Regions from separate parts of the Mesorhizobium robiniae genome, predicted to be linked through region 3. Evidence: riboswitches for the same ligand, from Rfam matches in the RefSeq annotation. Region 3 holds a riboswitch; each other region holds the start of a gene.
What was found. A riboswitch is a leader RNA that binds a small molecule or an ion and turns the genes downstream of it on or off. The one in region 3 is predicted to bind thiamine pyrophosphate.

Region 1: linked by a shared signal. The riboswitch ahead of thiC (phosphomethylpyrimidine synthase ThiC) and the one ahead of thiB (thiamine ABC transporter substrate binding subunit) in region 3 are both predicted to bind thiamine pyrophosphate.
Region 2: linked by a shared signal. The riboswitch ahead of ABID19_RS01900 (YkoF family thiamine/hydroxymethylpyrimidine-binding protein) and the one ahead of thiB (thiamine ABC transporter substrate binding subunit) in region 3 are both predicted to bind thiamine pyrophosphate.
Region 4: linked by a shared signal. The riboswitch ahead of ABID19_RS22175 (ABC transporter permease) and the one ahead of thiB (thiamine ABC transporter substrate binding subunit) in region 3 are both predicted to bind thiamine pyrophosphate.

Annotation. Positions count from the first base shown of each region.
Region 1 covers NZ_JBEPMC010000019.1:101,735-106,593, reverse strand. Annotated here, with positions in the region: gene thiC (phosphomethylpyrimidine synthase ThiC) at 1-1,052, opposite strand, end outside; TPP riboswitch at 1,157-1,273, opposite strand; gene ABID19_RS32785 (Fic family protein) at 1,462-1,644, opposite strand; partial or broken gene ABID19_RS34420 (sugar ABC transporter ATP-binding protein) at 2,129-2,389, shown strand; partial or broken gene ABID19_RS32780 (ABC transporter permease) at 2,420-2,669, shown strand; gene ABID19_RS32775 (SMP-30/gluconolactonase/LRE family protein) at 2,690-3,622, shown strand; gene ABID19_RS32770 (c-type cytochrome) at 4,024-4,473, shown strand; gene ABID19_RS32765 (molybdopterin molybdotransferase MoeA) at 4,521-4,859, shown strand, end outside.
Region 2 covers NZ_JBEPMC010000001.1:400,429-405,287, reverse strand. Annotated here, with positions in the region: gene ABID19_RS01910 (NAD-dependent succinate-semialdehyde dehydrogenase) at 1-862, shown strand, start outside; gene ABID19_RS01905 (aspartate aminotransferase family protein) at 898-2,277, shown strand; gene ABID19_RS01900 (YkoF family thiamine/hydroxymethylpyrimidine-binding protein) at 2,416-3,024, opposite strand; TPP riboswitch at 3,015-3,127, opposite strand; gene ABID19_RS01895 (aspartate aminotransferase family protein) at 3,216-4,592, opposite strand; gene ABID19_RS01890 (hypothetical protein) at 4,728-4,859, shown strand, end outside.
Region 3 covers NZ_JBEPMC010000007.1:194,940-199,798, reverse strand. Annotated here, with positions in the region: gene thiP (thiamine/thiamine pyrophosphate ABC transporter permease) at 1-1,568, opposite strand, end outside; gene thiB (thiamine ABC transporter substrate binding subunit) at 1,832-2,845, opposite strand; TPP riboswitch at 2,889-3,003, opposite strand; gene ABID19_RS20510 (thiamine diphosphokinase) at 3,106-3,750, shown strand; gene ABID19_RS20505 (ABC-F family ATP-binding cassette domain-containing protein) at 3,752-4,859, shown strand, end outside.
Region 4 covers NZ_JBEPMC010000008.1:119,306-124,164, forward strand. Annotated here, with positions in the region: gene ABID19_RS22160 (LLM class flavin-dependent oxidoreductase) at 1-608, opposite strand, end outside; gene ABID19_RS22165 (ABC transporter substrate-binding protein) at 605-1,618, opposite strand; gene ABID19_RS22170 (ABC transporter ATP-binding protein) at 1,615-2,373, opposite strand; gene ABID19_RS22175 (ABC transporter permease) at 2,370-3,170, opposite strand; TPP riboswitch at 3,294-3,406, opposite strand; gene ABID19_RS22180 (sulfite exporter TauE/SafE family protein) at 3,688-4,464, shown strand; gene ABID19_RS22185 (superoxide dismutase family protein) at 4,625-4,859, shown strand, end outside.

The DNA of each region.
Region 1 (4,859 bases), on a different contig from region 3:
TCCGCAAAATGCTCGTAGAGAAAGCTTTCCCGGTGATGGTGCAGGCACCATTTGGCCATGATCGACCCACCGCGCGAGACGATACCCGTGACCCGGTCGACGGTCAGCGGGATGTAGTGCAGCCGCACGCCGGCATGGATGGTGAAATAGTCGACACCCTGTTCGGCCTGTTCGATCAGCGTGTCGCGGTACACCTCCCAGGTCAGGTCCTCGGCGATGCCGCCGACCTTCTCGAGCGCCTGATAGAGCGGCACCGTGCCGATCGGCACCGGCGAGTTGCGCACGATCCAATCGCGGATGTTGTGGATGTTGCGGCCGGTGGACAGGTCCATCACCGTATCGGCGCCCCAGCGGATCGCCCAGACCATTTTTTCGACCTCTTCGGCCATCGAGGAGGTGACGGCCGAGTTACCGATGTTGGCGTTGATCTTGACCAGGAAATTGCGACCGATAATCATCGGTTCGCTCTCCGGGTGGTTGATGTTGGCGGGAATGATTGCGCGGCCGCGCGCCACCTCGTCACGCACGAATTCGGGCGTGACGAAATCCGGTATCGATGCGCCGAAGCTTTCACCGTCGCGTTGCAGCTTGCCGCGTAAAATCTCGCGTCCAAGGTTCTCGCGGATGGCGACGAACTCCATCTCGGGCGTGATGATGCCGGCGCGCGCGTAGGCAAGCTGTGTCACCGCCTTGCCGGCCTTGGCCCTGAGCGGCCGGTTGCAAACGGGAAATTCCGGAGTCAGGCGCTCGCCCACCGCGAATCCATTGTCTTCGGGCCGGACATGGCGGCCATCATAGGCTTCGACATCGCCTCGCGCCGTAATCCATTCCTGGCGAAGTCGGGCAAGGCCTTTTTCGATGCTGGTTTCGACAGTCTGGTCCGTATAGGGGCCGGACGGATCGTAGACGGTGACGGGCGGTTCGCCCGCCGTCGGATGGACGGTGATTTCGCGCAGCGGCACCCTGATCTGCGGATGGAGGACGCCGGGCTTGTGGATCTTCCGTGAGGCGGGCAGTGGTCCCGTCGACACGGTGGGGGTGAGGGCATTCATCTTGAGGCTCCGTTGCTCATTGCATTGGAGACCCAGTTCTGTGCCGGAAGGATGAAAAGACGCTTTGGTTGGCCTTCCGAAACAGGTCTTCGGGCGTCAACTCCCGCAAAGCGCTTGCACCGTCCCTACGCCAGTATGAACTGGATCAGGTTCAACGGGTCACTGCGCCGCGAAAGCCAGCAGTATCTCAGCCCCTTGCCGGGACTCCCCTGGTGAATGCGCTGAATTGAACTGGCTGGCGCCATGTTGTCAAGCGCGTTCGGCCCGGGGGCAGTGTCTCAGTCGTCTAATTGGTCCGGCAGCGTCGATCACGGACATAAGCTGATTTGCAAGCATGGCGGATCATCCACTCCATCCACCAACGTCTTCCGCTCCATCAACGGCAGCGAGCGCATCTATGTAGCGGGTATTATCTTCCCCGATCTGCTCTGGGATCGTCGGGCGCCGGTAGAACATACCCAAGCTTCATGCTTAGGAGAGCGTAAGATACAGATCTTGAAGTACGCCCATTGCCATCTGTAAATGGATGGGTCCACTTGAGGCGCCAACGCGCATCCCGGCCGAGGAACTCCGGCTTGGCTACCTGCGCCACATCTGGCCAGAAGCCCGGTATAAGCCGGGCCTTGGGAGGTCAAAGGGGAACACCGAAATCGGGAGGATCGAGCCCTTCGGCATCGCCAATTTTGCATCGCATTGCGACGCCTGCATGAAGCGACTTGAGTACCATCGTCCATGCGTTCCGCGATGGCGAACTCCTGTAGGGTCTAATGAGTCCACACGGCCTAAGTCGCGGGCGAGCGCCGTGGTAATCCTCTCTGGAATCTAGATGACCCACATGATGCGCAAGCGACAGGGCGGTATGCCTACAATCGCAGTCTGTTGATCGCCGAGCAGTTCAATATCCTCGCTGCCCGACGGCCAGTCCGAAAGAGCCGGTCAAAGTGGCACGAATTTTGGCTTGCTCGGGTACAAGGCAGTGAAGGCTTCCTTGTACGACCCGCATGGCTGAAATGAAGGAAAGTAGACAATATGATAGACCCAACAGGGTTCGTTATGGGCATAGTTCCTCCCCTCAACGTAGGCTGGCGCGTAGAGCGAGAGTTCAATCACTGTCGGCCAACTTTCCTGCCGATGAAGGTCGAGCGCGTTCTCGACGCCAGCCGCCCGCTCGAGCAGCGCGGCGTGGCATGATTTATGTCTCGCATCGTCTCGACGATATCTTCCGCATCGCCGACCGCGTCGCCGTGCTGCGCGACGGCAGGCTGGTCAACCAGAAGAAGGTCGCTGACACCAGGGCGGATGACCTGGTGGAAATGATCGTTGGCCGGCCAATCGATCGAAACCCGCGGCGAAATGGCGGCTTTGCCGTCGGGGCCTTTCTTGGCTCGACCACCATCAAGCCCGGGCGCGTCAATGTCTGGGCACGATGAACGGCATCATCATCGTTGCCGTTGGCACATTTCCTGCAGCCAGCAGTTTGGCGGGCTCGTTCCTTGTCGCCCCCTGTTCAACGGCGTGGGGCTGCTCGTCGCCATCGGCATCGCTGGCTACGCCCAGCGCAAGCGCGCCGTCGCCCGCAAGGCTGGGCCCCTGCGCAACCTTCGAAGTGACCAATAGAACACATCCTGGATTATGATATGAGCGATTACGAGATTCTGGACGATCGGTTCCAAAAGTTGACGATCGGGCATGCCAAGCTCGAACGGCTGTGGACTGGTAGCCGTTGGGCGGAAGGACCGGTCTATATCCCGGCCGCAAGGCATTTGCTGTGGTCGGACATCCCTAATGACCGGCTGCTGCGCTACGACGAAGGCGATGGCTCCGTTAGCGTCTTCGAGACGCACTGCAACAGCCAGAACGGCCATACGCTCGATGCGGAAGGCCGCGTCGTGGCTTGCGAGCATAGCGCTCGACGCATTTCCCGGCTCGAGCATGATGGGCATTGGCGCTCCCTCATCGAAACCGTCAACGGCAAGCGGCTCAATTCGCCGAACGATGTGGTGGTAAAATCCGACGGAACGATCTGGTTCACCGACCCTGTCTACGGCATCGATAGCCACTACCAAGGCATGATTGCCAGACCAGAGATCGGCGGCTCCCATGTCTACCGGTTCGACGAGGCATCGGGAGCGGTGAGCGCCGTCATCACCGATCTGATTCAGCCCAACGGCCTGGCTTTCTCACCAGACGAGAGCATCCTGTATGTGTCGGATACCGGCGCAAGCCATGTTCAGGGGCTGCCGCGCGCGATCAAGATCTACGATGTCGCCGAGGACGGCCGCTCTCTGCGCCCGCGCGGTACCCTGGCCGAATGCGAAGCAGGATTCTTCGACGGGTTCCGCGTCGATCGCGATGGCAACATCTGGGCCTCCAGCGCCGATGCGGTTCGCGTCTACTCTCCGGACGGGACGCTGATCGGGCGTATCCTGGTTCCCGAAATCGTCTCCAACCTGTGCTTCGGCGGTCCGAAGCGCAACCGCCTCTACATCACTGCCCAGACGTCGCTCTATTCCATCTATGTCAACGCGCATCCCGCCGGTCTGGGCCCGGTGGCCGGCATCAGTCAGTGACTTGGCGCCGGTGCAAAGCCCCGTGGAAGTCGAGTTCCGGAAGGCCATGCAATCTTTCTGAGCCCAAGGGAGGTACCAAGATGCAACGCAGAGCATTCCAGAAATCTTCCGTCGCCCTGACGATCGCAATCACGGTACCGGCTCTGCTCTGCCGCCGGGCCAAAGGGACTCTGTTTTGCACGTCAAGCACTTCACAACGCAGGCCCGGTCTAGCAATGAGCGGGACCTTGGGCTGTTCGACTTCCTGAACCTTCGGCAGCGCAGCATGGTCGCATTTCGGACCTAGTGGGCAGTTGGAGGCGGGGTCCGTTCGCATCCCGTAGTGAAATCGCCGGCTTTTACGGTTGGCACAAGCGTTGCAGAGCTGTTTGCAACGGCATTTCGCCAAATGGGAGAAACGCATGAATCGCTGGAGCAAGCTGGGCGACATCGGCCGCCCTCAATGTCTAAGGAGAGGACGGGGGAGTTCCTACGTGAAATATCTGTTCGTTGGTGCCACAATAGTTTTGGCGTTACTGCCTCCGGTTGTGCGGGCCCAGGATATCGAGGGCGGCAAGGCGGTTTTCAAAAAGTGCGCTGCCTGTCACAACGCTGATACCGAAGCGAACAAAGTCGGGCCATCCTTGAAAGGCGTCGTGGGCCGGACAGCAGGGACCGCCCTTGGCTATTCTTATTCGAAAGCCATGAAGGATATGGGCGCTGCGGGCCTCGTATGGGATGAGCCGAACCTGATGGAATATCTGGCCAACCCCAAGGCGAAAGTGCCGGCCAATAAAATGGGGTTCCCTGGCCTCAAGAATCCCGACGACGTCAAAAACGTCATCGCCTATCTCAAGAGTGTGTCAGGTTAGAAACATTAGGCCATGCGTTTTGAGCACAGCGCAAGGGAGGAGCGATCGTGTTTCACGCGCTTAAACCTGTTTTGAAAGCCGACTGTTCTGCCGGGCAGAGTGGCGAAGCTATCCCGTTCGAGACGGCGGTAGCCAAAGCCATCGCGCTCGCCAAACCTGTTCGATACAGGGAAACGGTTTCGCTTGCCGGAGCATTGGGGCGGGTTTGCGCGGCCGATATACACTCGCCCATTCCGCTGCCTCCGTTCGACAATTCGGCCATGGACGGGTTTGCCGTTCGAACGGCGGATTTCGAGAGGGAAGGGCCTTGGAGCTTCCCTGTGGCTGAACGGGTGGTCGCCGGCGACGTACGCGCTCTTGAGAACCTCGACCCACGAATTGCACTT
Region 2 (4,859 bases), on a different contig from region 3:
ACGCGCCGGCCTGCCGGCAGGCGTGTTCAACGTTCTCACCGGCAAGGCTTCGACCATCGTCGGGCGGATGTGCGAAGACGCTCGCATCCGCGCCATGAGCTTCACCGGCTCGACCGAGATCGGCAGGCTGATCGCCGCGCAAAGTGCGCCGACGATGAAGCGGCTGGTGATGGAGCTTGGCGGCCATGCGCCGCTGATCGTCTTTGCCGACGCCGATCTCGACAAGGCTGTGACCATCGCAGTCGATGCCAAATTCGCCACCTCCGGCCAGGATTGCCTCGCCGCCAACCGCATCTATGTCCAGCGCCCGATCTACGATCGTTTCTGCATCGCCTTCGCCAGGCGCATCGAGGCGTTGCGGACAGGCAATGGCTTGGCCGGTGACACCGACATCGGGCCTTTGATGCACGAGCGCGGCGTCAAGAAGGTCGAGGAGCAGGTCGCCGATGCGCTCGCCCACGGCGCACGCTGCCTCACCGGCGGCGGTCGCCATGCAGCAGGGCCGCTGTTCTACCAGCCGACCCTGCTGGCCGACGTCACCGACGACGCGCTGATCATGCGCGAGGAAACCTTTGGTCCGGTCGCCGCCGTGACGCCCTTCGACAGCGAAGACGAGGTCATCGCCCGCGCCAATGCCACCGAATACGGCCTCGTCGCCTATGTCGTCACCGAGAACGGCGGCCGCCAATTGCGCATGGGCCGCGCGCTCGACTACGGCATGGTCGCCATCAACCGCGTGAAGATCACCGGCGCGCCGATCCCGTTCGGCGGTGTCAAACAGTCCGGTATCGGCCGCGAGGGCTCGCGCCACGGGCTCGAAGCCTTTACCGATCTCAAATATCTCTGCTTGGATGTGGCCTAAGCCGCGCCCGACACGTTTTCCTTAGGAGTAGAAAAATGCTCGACCAGTCTAACGAACTCGCCGCCTGGGACCGCGACCACTTCTTCCATCCCTCGACCCATATGGGCACCCACGCGCGCGGCGAGAGCCCGACCCGGGTGATGGCCGGGGGCGAAGGCGTCACCGTCTGGGACAACAATGGCAAGAAGAGCATCGATGCCTTCGCCGGGCTCTACTGCGTCAATGTCGGCTATGGCCGCCAGAAGATATCAGATGCCATCGCCGCGCAAGCCAAGAACCTCGCCTATTACCACGCCTATGTCGGCCACGGCACCGAGGCGTCGATCACGCTTTCCAAGATGATCATCGACCGGGCGCCGCAAGGCATGTCGAGAGTCTATTTCGGCCTCTCCGGTTCCGACGCCAACGAAACCAACATCAAGCTGATCTGGTACTACAACAACGTGCTCGGCCGGCCGGAGAAGAAGAAGATCATCTCGCGCTGGCGCGGCTATCACGGCTCCGGCGTCATGACCGGATCGCTAACCGGGCTCGACCTGTTCCACAACGCCTTCGACCTGCCGCGTGCGCCGATCCTGCACACCGAGGCGCCCTACTATTTCCGCCGCGCCGACCGCTCGATGAGCGAGGAGCAGTTCTCGCAATACTGCGCCGACAAGCTCGAAGAGATGATCCTGGCCGAAGGCCCGGACACGGTCGCCGCCTTCATCGGCGAGCCGATCCTCGGCACCGGCGGCATCGTGCCGCCGCCCGCCCTCTATTGGGAAAAAATCCAGGCGGTTCTGAAGAAATACGACGTGCTGCTCGTCGCCGACGAAGTGGTCACCGGCTTCGGCCGGCTGGGCACCATGTTCGGCTCCGACCATTACGGCATCAAGCCCGACCTGATCACCATCGCCAAGGGCCTAACCTCGGCCTATGCGCCGCTGTCGGGCGTCATCGTCGCGGACAAGGTCTGGCAGGTGCTGGTGCAGGGCTCCGACAAGCTCGGCTCGCTCGGCCACGGCTGGACCTATTCGGCGCACCCGATCTGCGTTGCCGCTGGTGTCGCCAACCTTGAGCTGATCGACGAGATGGACCTGGTGACCAACGCCGGCGAGACCGGCGCCTATTTCCGTGCCGAACTGGCGAAAGCCGTCGGCGGCCACAAAAACGTCGGCGAGGTACGCGGCGACGGCATGCTGGCGGCAATCGAGTTCGTCGCCGACAGGGACGACCGCGTATTCTTCGACGCCTCGCAGAAGATCGGGCCGCAGGTCGCGACCGCTCTTGCCACAAGCGGCGTCATCGGTCGCGCCATGCCGCAGGGCGACATTCTGGGCTTCGCGCCGCCGCTCTGCCTGACGCGTGAAGAGGCCGACATCGTCGTCTCCAAGACGGCCGATGCGGTGAAAAGCGTGTTTGCGGCGCTTTAGTTACTGTCAATCGGCGCTGCCCTCATCCGCCCGTCGGCACCTTCTCCCCGTGAAAAGCGGGGAGAAGATATGGGTCAGGGCAGCGCGAACTTGCATTGTCTGGAAACGGCCGTTTACGGGCCGGCTGAATATCGACACCTACCGAGGGCTCGGGCTGTTCGCCGACACGGTGAGATCGAGCGCGACATGGCCTTGCGGCGCGCCGAAGCGAAGGAAGGCTTCCGACAGCGTCGCGAACACCGGCCCGGCATCGCCCCTCAGCTTGGTGCAGAAATTCTTCGACCTGTCGAAGACGCCCGAAGTCTTGAGAAACTCGATGCAGTCGTAGATCTCGTCCATGTGATGGCCCTCGCCGAGCGGATAGAGCGAGAACTGCGCGGCGACTTCTTGTCCGAGCTTTTTTGCACTGTCGACATGTGCCCGCGCCGCGTCGATGCGCTCGGCCAGGGACAAATTATGGCTGCTGCCGGAAATCGGCGTACAGATCGGATCGTCGGGCTCGCCCGGACAGCCACGCGACACCGCTGCCGACAACACGCAGTGCACGCCGCTCGCCGCTGCCGATGCGAACAGATCGCGCATGGCCGGGAAAAGCTGGTCGGGCGGGCCGACGATCAGCGTCGAGATGTCGTCGGTCTCGATGCGGAAATTCGGCCGATAAGGATCCATCGCCGAAATAGCTTTGAGGATGACGCCGACGAAATCGTCGCACATCGGATAGAGAGAAATCTGTGCACCTGAAAACATGGTCGCCTCGCTCCGCTGGCATTACCCAGATCAGCTTGAGGGACCGAAGGCTTGACACCTTCCATCTCAGCCCCGGCAATACGGAGCGCCCCTGTCGATATCGGTGGACGTAACACCGGCGCAAAGGATGTTCAAGTACGATCCAGTGCCAATCGCAACGCCCGTTCAGCCTCTGCCTTCGGGTGGCCTGTTCAGCCCTGTGACCCGACCTGTTCGGCGGCGGCTTCGAGCGATCTTTCGAATGCGTCGACCATCTGATCGACCTGAGGCTCGGTGATGATCAGCGGCGGGCAGAAGGCCAGCGCGTCGCCCATGTTGCGCGAGATGACGCCGTTCTGCTGCAGGAAGCCATTGACGAGCCCGCCCAGCGCGCCGGCGGTCTGCCACGGGGTCTTGTTCGCCTTATCGCCGACCAGTTCGACTGCCGCGATCAGGCCGACGCCGCGTACCTCGCCGACAAGCGGGTGCGAAGCGAGGTTGCGCAACCGTTTCTGCATATGCGCGCCGACCGTGCGCGCATTGCCGACAAGATCGCGCTCCTCGATCAGCTTCAGGTTTTCGAACGCGACCGCCGCTGCGACGGGATGGCCGCCGCCGGTGAAGCCGTGGCCGAAGGTGCCGATGCGATTGCTTTCGTCGGCAATCGGCTCAAAAATCTTTTCGTTGATCAGCAGGGCCGAGATCGGCAGGTACGACGAAGAAATCTGCTTCGACAGCACCATGATATCGGGCCTGATGCCGAAGGTCTGCGAGCCGAACATCTCGCCGGTTCGGCCAAAGCCGCAGATCACCTCGTCGGCGACGAGCAGGATGTCGTATTTCGACAGGACCGTCTGGATCTTCTCCCAATAGCCCGCCGGCGGAACGATGACGCCGCCGGCGCCCATGATCGGTTCGCCGAAGAAGGCAGCGATGGTGTCCGGTCCCTCGGCCAGGATCAGCCTTTCCAGATCGTCGGCAAGCCGGCTTGAAAACTGCTCTTCGCTTTCGCCCGGCAGCGCCTCGCGCCAATGGTGCGGCGTCGACGTGTGCAGCACATTGGCGATCGGCAGGTCGAAGGAAGTGTGGTTGTTGGGCAGGCCGGTCAGGCTCGCTGAAGCAATGGTGACGCCGTGATAGCCGCGATTGCGGCTGATGATCTTCTTGCGCGCCGGCTGGCCGAGCGCATTCGACCGGTACCAGATCATCTTCATGGCCGTATCGTTGGCCTCGGAACCGGAATTGGTGAAATACGCCTTGCTCATCGGCACCGGCGCCATCTGCACCAGTCTCTCGGCGAGATCGATCAGCGGCGAATGCGATTTGGAGCCGAAGTCGTGGTAGTAAGGCAGCTTGGACATCTGGCGCACCGCCGCATCGACCAGCCGCTTTTCCGAAAAGCCGACAGCGACGCTCCAAAGCCCGGCCATCGCCTCGATGTAGCGGTTGCCGGCGAGATCCTCGACATAGATGCCGTCGCCCTTCTCGATGACGAGCGGCCCTGCCTCCGCATGCTTGCGGGCATTGGTGTAGCCGTGCATGTGGTAACTGATGTCGCGAGCTTCGGGAGAATTCGGTCGAGCGTCCATGATGCCTCCTGTCCTGCATGCCGGGACGTAGGTCCTGCCGCCTTCGGAGCATCGGCAGGTATGCCCCTCTTGCATTATGCTGTTTGATGCAGCTGTTTCCTGTAGGGGTGTCAAGCCCTTTCCAAGGATTGCCGGATGGACGCAGACATGCAGAATTTCAGCTTCGAAGCCGCAGAACGCGAGAACCTGCGCGAAGCCGTCCACGCGCGTCGCCGGCACATGACCCCCGAACGGCTTATCAGGCATAACAACAAGACTGAGGTGGCC
Region 3 (4,859 bases):
CAGACCAGGCCGAGCAGCAACGCCAGGCCTGCGGCGTCCATCGTACGGTAATTGCCCATGCGCGCCAGCAAGAGATAAGGCAGCGTCTGCAGGGCGTCGCTGCCAAACAGGGCAATGACACCGAGATCGCCGAGCGACAAGGCCATGGCAAAGGCGAAACCGGTGGCGAGCGGCCGCCGCAGCGACGGCCAGTCGACCAGCCAAAAACGGCTCCAGCCCGAAATGCCAAGCAGCAGACAGAGCCGTTCGTGGCGTTCGCTTGCCGCATCATAGCCGGGGCGAATGGCGCGGATGGCAAACGGCATCGCCATCACCGCATTGACGGTGACGACCATGACAGGAGCGATGGCAAAGACATCGCTGACGGTACGCAAGAGCAGGAACCAGCCGGCGCCGATGACGATGGGCGGCACGACGAGGACGAAGCCGGCGCCGGTATCGGTGGCATGTTCGAGCAGCGTCTTGGCGCCGGCGCTGCGCTTCAAGGCCAGCGCCCTTCGCGCCATGACGAGCGACAGCGACAGCGCGACTGAAAGCAGCGCCGCCAGCAAAGCGAGCACGGCGCTGGTCAGCGTCGCTTGCCGCACCGCGCTCTCGCCCGCCAGCCGGCCGAGATCGGCGCCAAGGCCCGACATCACCGTGGCCGCCATCGGTCCGGCGACGAACAGCAACGCCAGAACGATCAATGTTGTGTTCAGCACGGTCTCGGGAAGGCCGGCCGAAAGATACCGGCGCTGCGCCACCGGCAGGTTGGCATCGCCGACGGTGTTGGCGCCAAGCCGCATCAGTGCCAGCACCACGACGAAGGTCAACGCGATCTGCAGCAGCGTCAGCGTGACGGCGCGGGCGGGATCGAAATCGAAACGCAGCGCCTGGTAGATGGCGACCTCCAGTGTCGTCGCGCGCGGCCCGCCGCCCAGCGTGAGCACGATGGTGAAGGATGTGACGCAAAGCATGAAGACAAGCCCGGCGACCCCCGGCAGTGCCGCGCGCAGCGTCGGCCATTCGATCAGCCGGAAGGCGGGTCTGGCGCCCATGCCGAGCTGGCTCGCCAGTCGCCACTGGTCGACCGGCACGGTACTCAGCGCCTCAAGGAACAGCCGCGTGGCCAGCGGCAGGTTGAAGAAGACATGGGCGACGAGGATGCCGGACAGGCCGTAGATGCCCGGCCAGCCCTGACCGCCAATCGCGCTGAGCACACCGGCGAAATAGCCGGCACGGCCATAGAGGGCCAGAATGCCGAGCGCTGCGACGATAGCCGGCAGCGCAAGCGGCACGGCGAAGAGCTGCAGGATGAAGCCGCGGCCGAAGAAACGCGGATGCCTCGACAGCGCCCGCGCAACAAACAACGCCGGCACGACGGAAAGCAGCGTCGAGAGAAGCGCCTGCCACAGGGTGAAACGGGCGATGCGGAAGAGGTAGGAATCAAAGGCCAAGGCGGCGCCGGACGGGTCGCGCACGCCTTCGACGACGAGACCGGCAAACGCACCACCGATCAGCAATGCGATGGCGGCGAGCGCGAGGGTGCCGGCTGTGACGCGGGAATCCGATGATGGCGCGCGTTGCACGCTAGACCACCAGATTCGAGATTCTTAGCGAGGATTGCGTTCCTTCGCGCCCCCCTCTGTCCTGCCCTCTTTGCCACCACTTGGCATCTCCCCCACGAGGGGGGAGATTGGCAGGTTCAGCGCTCCGCTCATTCCGGCAATGTCGGAGATTGGCGAAAGCCGGCATGACGGCCGATCTCCCCCCTTGTGGGGGAGATGCCAAGTGGTGGCAAAGAGGGCAGGACAAAGGGGGGCGCCGTAGAGTGATCATCGTCAATCAGAAGCTACTTGCTCATCACCGACAGCCATTCGTCGACCCAGGCCTTGCGGTTGGCGGCGACCTCTTCGGGGCTGAACAGCAAGGTCTTGGTGGGCTTGACCAATTTGTCGAAAGCCGGGTTGAGTGGCTTGTCGGTTTTCCCGGCCGGGAACATCCAGTTCGTCTCGGGGATGACATTCTGGAATTTCGGCCCGGTCATGAAGGTCAGGAACTTTTGCGCCAGCGGGTTCTTCGCGCCCGACGTGGTGATGCCGGCGACCTCGATCTGCAGATATTCGCCCTCCTCGAAGGGGGCAGCCTGATAGCGTTCGGTGTTCTCAGCGATCATGTGATAGGCCGGCGAGGTGGTGTAGGACAGCACCATCGGCGCCTCGCCCTTGGTAAATAGGCCATAGGCCTCGCTCCAGCCCGGCGTCACGGTGAGCACCTTTGCCCTGAGCTTGGCCCAGGCTTCCGGCGCCTTGTCGCCATAGACCGACCTCACCCACAGCAGCAGGCCGAGACCTGGCGTCGAGGTGCGCGGATCCTGGATGACGATCTTCTCATCGGCATCGCCCTCGACCAATTCCTTCAGGCTTTTCGGCGGGGTCTTCAGCTTTTCGGTGTCGTAGACGAAGGCAAAATAACCATAGTCGAACGGCACGAAAATATCGTCGCTCCAGCCGCCCGGCACATTGACGTCGATCACGGCACCATGCGGCGAAAACAGGCCCGTGGCCTTGGCTTCCACCGTCAGATTGGTATCGAGGCCGAGCACGATATCGGCCTTGGTCGCGGCCCCTTCCAGTCTGACGCGGTTGAGCAGTGCGACGCCGTCGGCGACCGCGACGAATTCGAGAGAACAGCCGCATTCCGCCTCGAACGCCTTCTTCACCGCGGGGCCTGGACCCCACTCGGCGGTGAAGCTCTCATAGGTATAGACGGTGAGTTTCTCCTGCGCGGATGCCGGCCCGGTGCCGGCCAGAACGGATGCCGCAAGCAGCATTGCCGAAACAAGAGAGTATAAAAGCGTGCGCATCGGCGCCTCCTTCGTTGGCATTGAAAGGAATTGAGGCGTCGGGTTGTCCGAAACGTCTAATCCCTCCGCCGGTACAAACCGGATCAGGTTCAGCGGGTTGGCATCGTTGCCTCTCAGCCGGTCCGCGAAGATCGCGTCCAGCACCCCGTTAGAGCGTTTCGACACATAGGCCCGCCCCAAGTACTGCGCAAGCGGAAGTTTACCGGGCATCCAGAGCGCGGCCTTCCGTTTCGCAAGCAGGGCTGGTAAGGGCCACGCATATGAGCAAATTCACAATCCTGCTTGGCGGCGATCTTATCCGCACGCCGCTGCTCGACCGCCAGGTCGAAGGCTCCCGTGTCATCGCCGCCGACGCCGGCATGAGCCACGCCCGGGCGCTTGGCCTGACGCCCGAACTCTGGGTCGGCGACTTCGATTCGGTGCCGGCGGATTTGCCGGACGTGCTGGCCGCCGTGCCCCGCCAGGTCTTTCCCGCCGAAAAGGACAAGACCGACGGCGAACTGGCCATCGCCGCCGCACTCGAACGCGGCGCTACCAGCCTCGTGCTCGCCGGTGCGTTCGGCGGCAAGCGCACCGACCACGCCTTCCTGCACCTGGCGCTCAGCGTCCGACTGGCTGAGGGAGGCATGGAGGTGCTTTTGACCAGCGGCGCCCAGGAAGGCATTCCCTTGCTTCCCGGAAAGACCGGCTTCGACTACGCCGACGGCACGCTGTTTTCGATCCTCGGCTTCTCCGACCTTTCTGGCCTGACCGTTACCGGCGCCAAATGGCCGCTGAACCATGTCGAAGTGGCGTTCGGCTCGTCGCTGACCATTTCCAACGAGGTCAAGGGCCGGCTCGAAATCGCGCTGGGCAGCGGCCGCGCGCTGTTGCTCGCCCATCCTTTTCCGCTACCTGAAAGCTGACATGGCGCCGCCACTTCTCAATCTCGACGGGATAAAACTGACCTTCGGTGGCACACCGCTGCTCGACGGGGCGGAGCTGACGGCGTCGGCGGGCGACAAGATCGCTTTGGTCGGCCGCAACGGTTCGGGCAAGTCGACATTGCTGAAGATCGCTGCGGGATTGATCGAGCCGCAGGATGGCGAGGTGTTCCGCCAGCCTTCGGCGACAGTGCGCTACCTGCCGCAAATGCCCGACATGGACGGTTTCGCCAGCGTCCGCGCCTATGTCGAGGCGGGGCTCGGACCCGCTGACGATCCTTACCGTGCCACCTACTTGATGGAGCACCTTGGCCTGTCCGGCGAGGAACGGCCGGGCGATCTGTCTGGCGGCGAAGCGCGGCGCGCCGCCCTTGCCCGTGTCATGGCGCCGGAGCCCGACATTCTTCTCCTCGATGAGCCGACCAACCATCTTGACCTCCAGGTTATCGAATGGCTGGAGGAGGAGCTTGCCCGCACCTCTTCGGCGCTGATTGTCATCTCGCACGACCGTCGCTTCCTCGAGCGCGTATCGCGCGCCACCATCTGGCTCGACCGCGGCCAGACCCGCCGGCTGGACAAGGGCTTTGGCCATTTCGAGGAATGGCGTGACACCGTGCTGGAAGAGGAAGAGCGCGAGCAGCACAAGCTCGGCCGCCAGATCGTGCGCGAAGAGCACTGGCTGCGCTATGGTGTGACGGCAAGGCGCAAGCGCAACATGCGCCGGCTCGGCGAGTTGCAGACCATGCGCCAGCGCTTTCGCGGCCATCGCGGCGCCGAGGGCGCGGCGACCATGGTGGCAAGCGACGCCGCCGAATCCGGCAAGCTGGTCATCGAGGCCAAGAACATCGAGAAAAGTTTTGGCGACCTCACCGTGGTGAAGGGCTTCTCGACCCGCATCCAGCGCGGCGACCGTGTCGGCCTGGTCGGGCCGAACGGCGCCGGCAAGACGACGCTCTTGAAGATGCTGACCGGCGAATTGAAGCCGGACTCGGGCTCGGTGCGGCTCGGCACCAATCTGGAGATCGCCACACTCGACCAGAAGCGCGAGGCGGTCGATCAGCAAGAGACACTGGCGCAATACCTCACCGACG
Region 4 (4,859 bases), on a different contig from region 3:
TTGAGCGGGCCAGCGGTGCGCACGAACGGACCGGCGTGATCGACTGACCGCACCTTGTCTGGATCGAAGTATCGCCCGGCGGCCTTGTCCGGCTTCCTCGCATCGGGAGCCCAACTTTCCCAGAGCGCTATGGCTGCGTCGACCACGTCGGTTGCGCGGGCATAGCGTTCGTCATGCTCCGGCATGGCGTCCAGTCCGAAATTACGGGCCTCGAGCACGTTGGACGAGGTGACGATGTTCCAGCCCGCACGGCCTTTGCTGATGTGGTCGAGAGAGGCGAAGCGCCGAGCCAGGTGGAACGGGTGATCGAAGCTGGTCGATGCAGTTCCGATCAGTCCGATCCTGCTGGTGACGGCTGCGAGCGCCGACAGAATGACCACGGGATCCATGGCGTCGGAAAGATGCCGATCAGCGCCGCTCTGCAGGGCCAGCACGTCGCCGAGGAACAGGGCGTCGAAATCGGCAGCCTCGGCGCGACGGGCGATATCGACCCAATAATCGAGGCTGGTCGAGGCGAGCGGGTCGCTTTCGGGCATGCGCCAACCGGCCTCGTGACTGCCGAGGCCAAAAATCACAGCATTGAGATGCATGCGCCGCGGCGGGCTCATTTTTCGTCGGCCAGGTAGGCGTTGCTGTAATAGGCTGCGAAATCGGGTCGTTCGCCGACCGGGTTTCCATCGCCGTCGCGCAGGATTCCGGCCTTGAACAGGTAGTCGCCGATAGCCTCCATCTTTGCGGGATCGATCGTGCCGATCGCGCCGGCGGGGCTTTGCAGATAGTGGCCGTCGACCAGAGCCTTGAGTGATGCCTCGATCAACGGACGGTTGGTCAGCACGTCGCTGTTTGCTGCGATCAGCATCTCGGCCGCTTCTTGCGGATGTTCGACGGCGAAGGCATAGCCGCGCCTGGTCGCGGCGATGAACGCGGATGCCGTGTTCTTGTTCTTCTCGAGGTAGGCTCGGCTCGAGCCAATGAAATTGGTGTGTTGGTCGGGCACGCCGAAGTCAGCGTAGCGGAAGGCGCGCTGGGCCTTGCCCTCAAGTTCCGCTTTGATCCCCTCCCAAGTATAGACTTCGAGGGTAAAATCGACTGCGCCATTGGCCAGGGCCTCATAGGCGGAGGTGCCCAGCGTCACCGTTTCGAATTTGCCGTCGCCGCCGTCATGGCGGATGATGGTGCCGATCAGCGCATTCTCCCAGGCGCTGCCGAAACCGCCATAGGTCAGCCCGTCCAAGTCCTTGGGGGAGTGTATATCGGCGCGGTCGGCATTGAACACCAGCCTGCCGGTTTCTGTCTGCATGATGGCGTAGGTGGCGACGAGGTCGGCGCCGGCCGTGCGTTGGGTGAACAATCCTATGGATCCCAGTATACCGAAATCGGCCACGCGGTTGGCGATCAGCGTACCGGCCGCTGTGTCGGTGTAGGGCAGGATCTGCACGTCGAGCCCGGCCTCGGTGTAGAAGCCTTTCGCCTGGGCGACATAGAGCCCGACATGGTTTGTGTTCGGCGTCCAGTCTAGCGCGACGGTGACAGTCTGCTGGGCGCAGACGGATGTGACGGGTCCGAGCCCGGCGATCAATGCGGCAGTGATGAAGAGGCGTCTGGAAAGCATGGTCATGTCCTTTGATCGGGCTGTTGATCGAGAAGAGTGTCGAGGATGTCGGCTTCGATGGCGCTGGCTTCCGGCGAGGCAAGATCCTTGCGCGGGTGCGGAAGAGGTATGGCGATTTCGCGCAGCACGCGGGCAGGGCGGCGGCTCAGCACATAAATGCGATCGGACAGGAAGACCGCCTCGCGGACATCGTGGGTGATCAGCAGGACGGTCCAGCGGTGCCAGTTCCACATCGTCTGAAGCCAGCGCTGCATGCCGGTGCGCGTGAGGGCATCGAGTGCGCCGAACGGTTCGTCGAGCAACAGCATGGCGCGGTCCTGCACGACGGTGCGCAGCAGCGCGGCGCGCTGGCGCATTCCGCCCGAGAGCTGTGCGGGATACTTGTGCTCGAAGCCCGCAAGGCCGAATTCCCCGAAGAGCGGTGCTACTTTGCTGCGGGCCGCCTTGCGGGACATGCCCTGCACTTCAAGTCCGAGCGCGGTGTTGTCGATAACCGTGCGCCAGGGCATCAGGGCGTCGCGCTGCGGCATGAAGGCAAACGGTCGTCGCGCTTCGGCAAGTGGCCGGCCGTCGAAGTTGACATCGCCGCCGTGGCCTTCGAAATCGCCCGTCAGCAACCTGAAGATCGTGGATTTGCCGGCTCCGGAGGGCCCGAGGATTGAAACGAATTCGCCCGCCTCGACATGCAGGGTGATGCCGGCAAGCACGTCGATATCGCCAAGACTCTTGCTGACTTCGCGCAGTTCCAGCCGCCTGCTCATGGTTTTCGTGCGGTATCGAGCCGCTCCCATGGCATGGCGGCGCGCTGGATCAGCACAGTCGCGGCAAACAGGGCCAGCGTGAGCAAGGCGCTGACCAGCACAGCCGCGAGCACGAGATCGGGCCGGAAATTGTTCTTGGCGTTGAGCATGTAGATGCCGAGCCCTTTGGCCGCGCCGGCATATTCCGCGAAGATGGCGCCCACCACTGCATAGGTGATCGAGATGCGCAGTCCGGCGAAGAAATAGGGCAGCGAGGAGGGCAGGCGGGCCAGCAAAAAAATGCGCATGCGCGAAGCGCCCATCGAACTTAGAAGCGCCGAGATATCCCGATCGGTCGATTCATAACCCTGCACCAGCGCGACCAGCATGGGGAAGAAAGTCACGAGCGCGACCAGCATGATCTTCGGCGTCAGCCCGAAGCCGAACCAGAGAACGACCAGCGGGGCGATCGCCACCAGCGGCAGGGTCTGGCTGATGATGAACACCGGGAACAGGGCGCGGCGCAGCGGCTTGAAGAAATCGATCAGCACCGAAAGGATGAAGGCAACGGCCAGCGAGCAGGCGAAACCCGCTAATGTGGCGCTGATCGTCGGTATGGTGTTGTCGAATAGCGCCTGGCGCTGCTGGATGACCTGGGCGAGGACTCGTGACGGCGCCGGCAACGTGGTGGGCGAGATGCCCGAGATACGCGCATAGAGCTCCCAAGCCAAAACCAGCGTGCCGGCCGATAGTAAGGCCGGTCCAACCTTGGCGAACAAGACCGCGATTCGCGGTGCGGCGCAGAAGGGCTGGGACATGCGGGACCTCCGGCGCGAGAGATCAGCGCGGGGTCGGGCTGTTGGCCGAGACCGCGATCGTGACATGGCCCTCGAGCGGGCCGACGAAATCGCCGGACATCGGAAAAAGAAAGATCTGTGCGCCAGAAAACATCGCCCGCCTCGCTCCGCTGGTATTATCCAGATCAGCTCTAGGGTTTACGGGCTTGCAGCCCATCTCTCAGCCCCGACGATACGGAGCACCCCTGTGGATGGCGGCAATTAAACAGATAAAGCGTGGGGGTGCAAGTCTGCGTCTAGCGTGAAACTTCAGGGTGGGAGTTTGAGGTGCCGTCAGGGACATTTGAGCAAAACAGAAAAGCCGGCATCCTGTCGAGATTTGGGAACAGGCGTCGGTCGAGCGGATGTTTTCCGTTCGTCGCCACCATTATCGATGCCGCGCGTTTGATGAATTGTGGAAGCGTGAAGATATAATTGCATACGTTGTAGGCAACGGGTTTCTCTATCGCCAATTGCGACCCGCGCCTCGGAGAGCCAAATGCAAGAATTCATTCTTTTTGCGATCGTGGGGTTTGTAGCCCAAGCTGTAGACGGGGCTCTCGGCATGGCCTATGGGGTGGTTTCCTCGACGACACTACTGGGGTTTGGTGTGTCTCCTGCGCACGCTTCGGCGTCAGTTCACGCAGCTGAGCTGTTTACCACCGCAGCCTCAGGTTCGGCTCATCTCTATCACCGTAACATTGACTGGAAGCTCTTCTGGCGGCTGATGCCATTTGGCGTGCTCGGCGGCGTTCTCGGCGCTTTTGTGCTCACCTCGTTCGAGGGAGCCGTCATGAAGCCATATGTGACCACATATCTTGCGCTCGTCGGAGCTTGGCTCCTGTTCCGTTCATTCCGGCGGATTCCCAGTAACCCGGTCCCTGCAGGCGCGGTGCCTCCTCTTGGACTTGGTGGTGGCTTTCTGGATGCAGCAGGCGGTGGCGGATGGGGACCCATCGTAACGACGGGCCTTCTCGGTTTTGGCGGAACGCCCCGCTACGTTATTGGTACGGTAAATGCCAGCGAGTTCCTCATCACGCTCTCAGTGTCTCTGACCTTCTTGTTTGCATTGCTGACGGGCCATTGGGAAGAGGCAGGAGAGCTGACCGAAAATCTGGTCGCCGTTGCCGGCTTGGTTCTTGGCGGCGTGATCGCAGCGCCGATGGCCGGATTGATGGTGAAGTCGATCGCTGAAAAGACGCTCCTCAGACTCGTTGGAGGTGTCATCATACTGCTGGCAGGCTGGCAAACCGCGGAACTTTTCGAATTGGTGTAAATGTCGTGAGGTTCCAGTTCCCATGACACGCAGACTATCGAGTTCCACGCACTGTCTTCGTTTCTCCGGCAGCCGTGACGGAGACAAAAACTCACTTCCAAAATGGAACGAAGAGTCCCCTTTGTTGTTTGGCTCGCTTGGACAACCGGAGGCCGAGTCTATGAACAAATTGCTTGCGACAACAGGATTGGCTCTGGCGGTTGCGATGCCTGCAGCGGCTCAGGACACCGCGACCGCGAAAGCCGAATTCGTCAACATGGCTGGCGAGAAGAACGGAACGGCCACGTTGACCGAGACGGCCAAGGGTGTGCTGATAGAGTTGGAGGTAACAGGACTGCCGGCGGGTGAATGGGTGGCGTTCCATGTTCATGAAACCGGAAAGTGCGACCATCAGG